One region of the Sphingomonas crocodyli genome, then DNA from elsewhere that is predicted to be linked to it. Evidence: riboswitches for the same ligand, from Rfam matches in the RefSeq annotation. Region 1 holds a riboswitch; the other holds the start of a gene.
What was found. Region 1 has a riboswitch for cobalamin ahead of EOD43_RS15910 (TonB-dependent receptor plug domain-containing protein). Riboswitches for the same ligand answer to the same signal wherever they lie in the genome.
Positions count from the first base shown of each region.

Region 1 (3,425 bases):
GGGGCAGAACAGCCTGGAGGACGATATGGCGCGGGTCGCCGCGACGCAGGGCCGCACGGTGACGCCCGAAAGCCTGCCCGAGCGCGGGCTGTTCTACCGCGCCGACCATTTCAGCTTCGCCAAGCGCGGGGTGCCGACCCTGCTGCTGATGGGCATTGCGGGCGCATCCGACCTGAAGACCGGCGGCGTCGCAGGCGGGCAGGCGTGGATCGATGCCTATACCGGCCAATGCTATCATCAGGCGTGCGATGCGTGGTCGCCCGAATGGAATCTGGCCGGCGCGGTGCAGGACATCGATCTGGTCGGCACGATCGGCGCCGAGCTGGCCAATTCGGATACGTGGCCGACGTGGAAGGCGGGATCCGAGTTCAAGGCCATCCGCGACAAGAGCCTGAGCGCGACGGCCAAGTGAGGATGCGGGGGGCGATCATCGCGGCGTTGGCGATCGCGGCGCTGGCATCGCCGCTGCATGCGGCGACGCCCCCGAAGCGGATCGTCTCGCTCAACCTGTGCGCCGACCAGCTGATCCTGACGCTGGCCGATCGATCGCAGATTGCCGGCCTGACGCGCAACGCCGCCAAGACCAATATGTCGGCCGAGGCGGCGCGGACCAAGGGGCTGCGCATCCTGGGCACGTCGGCCGAGCAGATATTGGAGATCGACCCCGATCTGGTCGTCGGCATCCCCGCGCGGCGCAACGCGATCCTGCAGGCGCTAAAGATGCGCAAATATCCGGCGGTCGACCTGAAAAGCGCCGACACGCTGGAGGATATCTACGCATCGATCCGCACCGTATCCGATGCGGTGGGCCACGCCGATCGCGGCGAGGCGATGATCGCGCGGATGGAGGCCGATCTTGCGCGGATGCCGAAGCTGGGGCGCGGGCGCGTCGCGGTCTATTATCAGCGGCGCGGCTATGTGACCGGCACAGGCACTTTGGTCGACGATCTGATGCAGCGCGTGGGGCTGGTCAATCTGGCGCAGAAGCTCGGCAAATCGACGCTGAGCCAGATGAGCCTGGAGGAGATGGTGGCGGCGCGGCCCGACTTCCTGATCGTCGAAAGCGCGACCGACAAGGTGACCGATCAGGGGACCGAGATGCTCCACCACCCGGCGCTCGATTCGATACCCCGGCTGCACATTCCCGAGGCGTGGACCGTGTGCGGCGGTCCGGCCTATACCAAGGCGGTGCACACGCTGACCGAGCAGTTGAAGCGTTACCGCTGAAATGCTCCCCATCCCCCCCCACCGGATTGACGCACCGCGCCCAAAGGCGTAGCAGCCGCGCCGCGACAGGTTCCCCGGCGACGGGGATGAAAAGGGAATGGGGTTCAAGACCCCGGCTGCCCCTGCAACTGTGAGCGGCGAGCCATCGCGCCATCAAGCCATTGGGGTTCCGGCCCTGAGAAGGCGGCGCGAAACAAGGCGATGACCCGCAAGCCAGGAGACCTGCCCGTCGCGGTCGTCTTTCGTGCGGACAGGGTGTGCCGGGCGGACGGGGGTTAACCCGAGTGACGACAGATCCGGGCCGTGTTCGCACGGGGGATAGGTCGTGCTTGCGCGCCCAACCCTCCGACGAACGCGATCCCTTTGTCTTGGGGCTAGACGTTCGATGTTGAAATATTCGTTTCTGATCTCCCTCCTGCTCTCCACCACGGCCTATGCCGAGGAGCAGGAAGCACCGCAGCCGGACGCGGCAGCGGAGGCCGATGCCTCTACGATCCTTGTGACCGCGACGCGCATCGCGACGCCCGCCGAGAAGGTGCCGGTTTCGGTCACCGTGCTCGACAAGGCGGCGATCGACCGCAGCCAGGATATGGGCGTGACCGAACTGCTGCAGCGCACGCCGGGCGTCAGCGTGTCGCGCAACGGCGGCTATGGCACCGCGACCTCGCTGCGCATTCGCGGCGCCGAAGCCGACCAGACCGTGGTGGTGATCGACGGCGTGAAGCTGAACGATCCTTCGTCGGCGGGCGGCGGCTACAACTTCGCCAACCTGCTGGTGGGCGATGCTTCGCGGATCGAGGTGCTGCGCGGGCCGCAATCGATCCTATGGGGCAGCCAGGCGATCGGCGGCGTCGTGAACGTCGTCACCGCGATGCCGCAGAAGGCGATCGAAGGCAGCTTCGATGTCGAGGCCGGATCGCGCGAGACGGCCAGCGCGCGCGCCGCCGTGGGCGGCAAGCAGGGCGCGCTGAGCTGGCGTCTGGGCGGGCAGGTTTTCACCACCGACGGCATTTCCGCGATCGCCCCGTCCTTCGGCGGGCGCGAAAAGGACGGCTATCGCAACCGCAACCTGAGCGGTCGCGTCGAAGTGGCGATCACCGAGAACGTCACCGCCGATTTCCGCAGCTATTATTCGAAGGGCCGCACCGAGATCGATTCGACCAGCGCCGACAACCCGGCCTATGCGCTCAATCGCGAGTTCGTGGGCTATGCCGGCCTGAAGATCGACCTGCTCGACAAGCGGCTGCGCAATCGCATCGCTTATGGCTATACCGACACCGATCGCGACAATTTCGATCCGCGCAACCAGCGGACCAAGACGTTCGACAGCGCCGGCAAGAACGAGCGTTTCGAATATCAGGGCAGCTTCGCGATCGCCGACGGATGGACCGCTTTGTTCGGCGCGGAAAATGAGCGTTCGCGCTTCCGCAGCGTATCCCCGCCCGCCTCGCTCGCCACGCCGATCCCGGCGGCCGCGCGCGGCAAGGCCGAGATCACCAGCTTCTACGGCCAGCTGCTGGCCGAGCCGATTGCGGGGCTGAGCCTGAACGTCGGTCTGCGCAACGACGATCATAGCCGCGCGGGCAACAAGACGCTGTTTTCGGCGGGTGGCGCCTGGTCGTTGCCGACCGGCACGATCATCCGCGCGGCCTATGGCGAAGGCTTCAAGGCGCCGACTTTGTACCAGCTGTTTTCGGAGTTCGGGAATCAGGCGCTCGCCCCCGAAGAGGCCGATGGCTGGGAAGCGGGCGTCGAGCAGAAGCTGATGGACGGCAAGCTGAGCTTCGGCGCGACCTATTTCGAGCGGACCACGACCAACCAGATCGTGTTCAACAGCTGCACCGCGACATCGACCCTGCCGATCTGCTTCCAGCCGGGCAGCACCACGATCCGCCGTTCGGGTTACTATCTGAACGTCGCGCGCGCCGAGGCGCACGGGATCGAAGCGCAGGCTTCGCTGCAGCCGATCGAAGGGCTGATCATCGACGGCAATTACAGCTGGACGGTGGCCGAGGATCGTTCGAAGGGCACGACCACCTTCGGCAAGTGGCTGCCGCGTCGCCCGCGCAATCAGGCGAACGGATCGATCAGCTATCGCTGGCCGATGGGCCTGACGACGGGCGGTGCGATCCGCTGGTCGGGCCACAGCTTCGACAACGCGTCGAACGCCCAGCGGCTCGACGGCTATACGCTGGTCG
Region 1 covers NZ_SACN01000002.1:274,554-277,978, reverse strand. The annotation lists gene EOD43_RS15920 (M28 family metallopeptidase) at 1-412, shown strand, start outside; gene EOD43_RS15915 (ABC transporter substrate-binding protein) at 415-1,227, shown strand; cobalamin riboswitch at 1,278-1,471, shown strand; gene EOD43_RS15910 (TonB-dependent receptor plug domain-containing protein) at 1,613-3,425, shown strand, end outside.

Region 2 (3,425 bases), on a different contig from region 1:
GATCGCCACATAAGCGCCGGCCGCGATCAGCATCGCGTTGAAGGCGCCGGCCTTGTTCGCGAAGGCGCGGCCGACCTTGATCGCGACCACCATCGCGACGACCGAGAGCGCGATCATCGCGAAATAGGTCAGCGTGCGGAACACCACCGTCTCATGCTGCCCCACCGCTGGGGGCGTCGCGGGATATTTGATCGCCGGCACCAGCGCGATCGCGATGAACGCGCCGATCGCCATCAGCAGCGACAAGGATCGCGGCCCGAGCGTGCTGATGCGCCCATAGATCACCGCGAAGACGAGCGAGAAAATGCCGCCCACCGCCGCGCCATAGAGCGCAGTCGCGGTCAGCAGGCCGATGCCCTTCTGGGTATCGCGGCTCACCAGCTCGGGTTCGGGGTCGGCGGGCATCGCCATCGCATGGCCGGCATGGCTGTGCGCGGCCTGATCGTGCGAGGCTTCGAACGCGATCGCCAGATCGACCTGCGGTTCTGCGACCAGGCGCGCGAACAACGTCACGATGAACGCAGCGACGATCCCCGCGATCATGCCGCGGATCAAAAGATCCCGAGTCATCGGATAGCCTGCCTTAGTGGCAGGGGAAGCCGAGAAGGTGGCGCCCGTCGTGGACGAATTCGTGCACGTACATGCCGTCGAAGAAGGCGTAGGCGCCCTGTTCGGTGCTGACGAAATAGAGCGCGATCATCGCGAGGAGCAGACCGAAGATCGCCCAGGGCACGATATCGCGCAGCGGGATCGCGCCGCTGTCCGACAGCGGAATGAAAACGTCATCAGCGAACACAGCAGCAGCGGCCATCGTCGGTCTCCTTCGGGATTGCGCGTCCCGCGAACAAGATGGTTCTCGAAGGTCTGGCTCTCGACAGCTTGCGAAGGCTGACGATAACAGTGGCGCGACCGCGCCGGATTTGCACCGGCTTCTTCTTCGAACCTGTTCTGCCCGCTTTGGCCGGAACGGGGCGAAGCGTCAACGATCCTGAAAGGCCGGGTGGACGTGCGACTGACATTATTGTGCCACGCCGCCACCCGCTCGATGCGCGAAGGCGGCTTTCCGTCGCCCGACGAGCCGCTGGATGAGGGCGGCGAACGCAAGATCGCGGCGCTTGACCTTCCCAAGGCGGCCGCCATCCTGTGCAGCCCGGCCCGCGCGGCGCGCCAGACGATGGAGTTGGCCGGACTGTCCGGTGCCGAAGATGCGACGCTGCGCGACATCGAGCATGGCGACTGGAGCGGGCGCAGCTTCGCGGCGGTCCATGCGAGCGACCCCGGCGGGCTGACCGCGTGGATGGCCGACCCGACCCGCGCCGCACCGGGCGGCGAACGATTCGATGATCTCGTCGCGCGCATGACGCCGTGGCTGGACGATGTCGCCGCTAAGCCGGATGCGACACTCGCGATCACCCATCCGATGGTCATGCGCGCGGTAATAGTCGCCGCGATCGGCATCTCCGCCGAAGCCGCAATGCGTATCGATTGCGCACCACTGACGCGGATCGATCTGTCCTACAATCGGCTGTGGCGATTACAGGCGATCCGTCCGCTCTGATCGGGGCGTCTATTTGCTGCGCTTGCGAAGAGCGCATTTTCTGCTTATTGGCCGCGCTGTTCGAGGGGGCGAACACTCAACCCCAAGAACATTGATCGCGCCGGTTCCCCGAGAGGGGATTAAAATGGGAACGCGGTGAGGACGGCCAAGGCCGCCCGAATCCGAGGCTGTCCCTGCAACTGTAAGCGGTGAGCGCGATGCACATGCGCGGACGGGCCTTCCGTCCGCCAGCCACTGGACCATCCGGTCTGGGAAGGCGTGCATCGAGCGATGACCCGCGAGCCAGGAGACCTGCCGGCGTCTGGTCGCTCTTGCCCTGGCCCAGGGGATGGCCGCGGCACGGTTCTTCCGTCTGAGCGACGAACGAGCGGCGGGGGCCGCATCGGAGACGTGCGTCGGTCGCCCTTGGCGTCCGCCCGCCGCGCGTTGCCGACCGTTCGAGAACGGCAGTCCTCCGCCTTGTCGCTTTGACGCCGGGGGACCGATTGATGACCTATTCCACCAAGCCCGCGCACATCCGCGCCCTGTTGTTCGCCGCCACCGCGCTCACCGCCTTGCCCGCGCATGCCGAAGATGCGGCCGCCACCGAAGCCGAGGATAGCAGCACGATCATCGTGACCGCGGTGGATTCGCTGCGGCTCAACCAGAAGACCGAGGGCGCCAGCCGCCTCGGCATCACCGCGCTGCAGACGCCCGCCAGTGTCGAGACACTCGATGGCGATGCGATCCGCCTGCGCGGCGACCTGACGATCCAGGACGCCGCCGCGCGTGCGACCGGCATCGTCAACGCATCGGGCGTGTTCGGCTTCTCGCTCGCCGCGCGTGGCTTCGTCGGCCAGAATTCGGTGATGCAGCTCTATGACGGCATGCGCATGTACAACAACACGCTCACCTTCCCGGCCGATCCGTGGATGGCCGAGAGGGTCGAGATCCTGCGCGGCCCCGCCTCCGTCCTCTATGGCGAAGGTGCGATCGGCGGCGCGGTGAACGTCGTGCGCAAGCAGCCGGGCGACACGCTGGAGGCCAGCGGCCGCGCGATCGTCGGATCGTTCGAAAGCTACAATATCGCCGCCGGCGCGGGCGGGCCGATCAACGACATGATCGGCTTCCGCATCGACGGCGCCTATCGCGAGTCCGATGGCTGGATGAAGCGCGGCGATTCCAGCGCGACATCGCTGTCGGGCGCGATCAAGCTCAAGCCTGCCGAGGATCTGAGCATCACGCTCTCGCACGATTTCAGCCGGCAATTGCCGCGCACCTGGTTCGGCGTTCCGCTTGTCGGCGGCAAGCTCGACAAGTCGCTGCGCAAGAACAATTACAACGTCACCGACGCCCGCCTGCGCTTCCGCGACAATTGGAGCCAGGGGAAGATCGAATGGTCGCCGTCGGACAGCTTCAGCATCCGCAGCACCTTCTACCATCTGTGGGCCAACAAATATTGGCACAATAGCGAGAATGAGACCTACGTCGCCGCCACCGCGACCGCGCCGGCCAAGATCCGGCAGTCGAGCTTCCTCGAACTCTACCACGTCCAGCGGCAGACCGGGAACCGCACCACCGCCAATGTCAGCGGCACGATCCTGGGCCTTGAAAACCACATGGTCGTGGGCTTCGACGTGAACCGGATCACCTATAAGAACATCAGCAATTCTGGGAATAACGCGACCCGGCTGGTCGATCTGTTCGCCACCGACACCGGCCTGTTCATCGACCAGACCGGCGCTGCGGCGACCAAGCCGCGCTACAAGAACACGATCCACCAATATTCGGTCTTCGCCGAGGATCGGCTGGTGCTGAGCGATCAGGTCTCGTTCGTCGGCGGGCTGCGTTACGATCGCCCGCGCATCCGCAAGAACGATTATGTGAA
Region 2 covers NZ_SACN01000001.1:971,173-974,597, reverse strand. The annotation lists gene EOD43_RS04540 (CbtA family protein) at 1-570, opposite strand, end outside; gene EOD43_RS04535 (CbtB domain-containing protein) at 584-811, opposite strand; gene EOD43_RS04530 (histidine phosphatase family protein) at 1,007-1,558, shown strand; cobalamin riboswitch at 1,643-1,871, shown strand; gene EOD43_RS04525 (TonB-dependent receptor) at 2,047-3,425, shown strand, end outside.
Region 2: it holds a riboswitch for cobalamin, as region 1 does, so the genes downstream of both, EOD43_RS04525 (TonB-dependent receptor) here and EOD43_RS15910 (TonB-dependent receptor plug domain-containing protein) in region 1, are expected to answer to the same signal.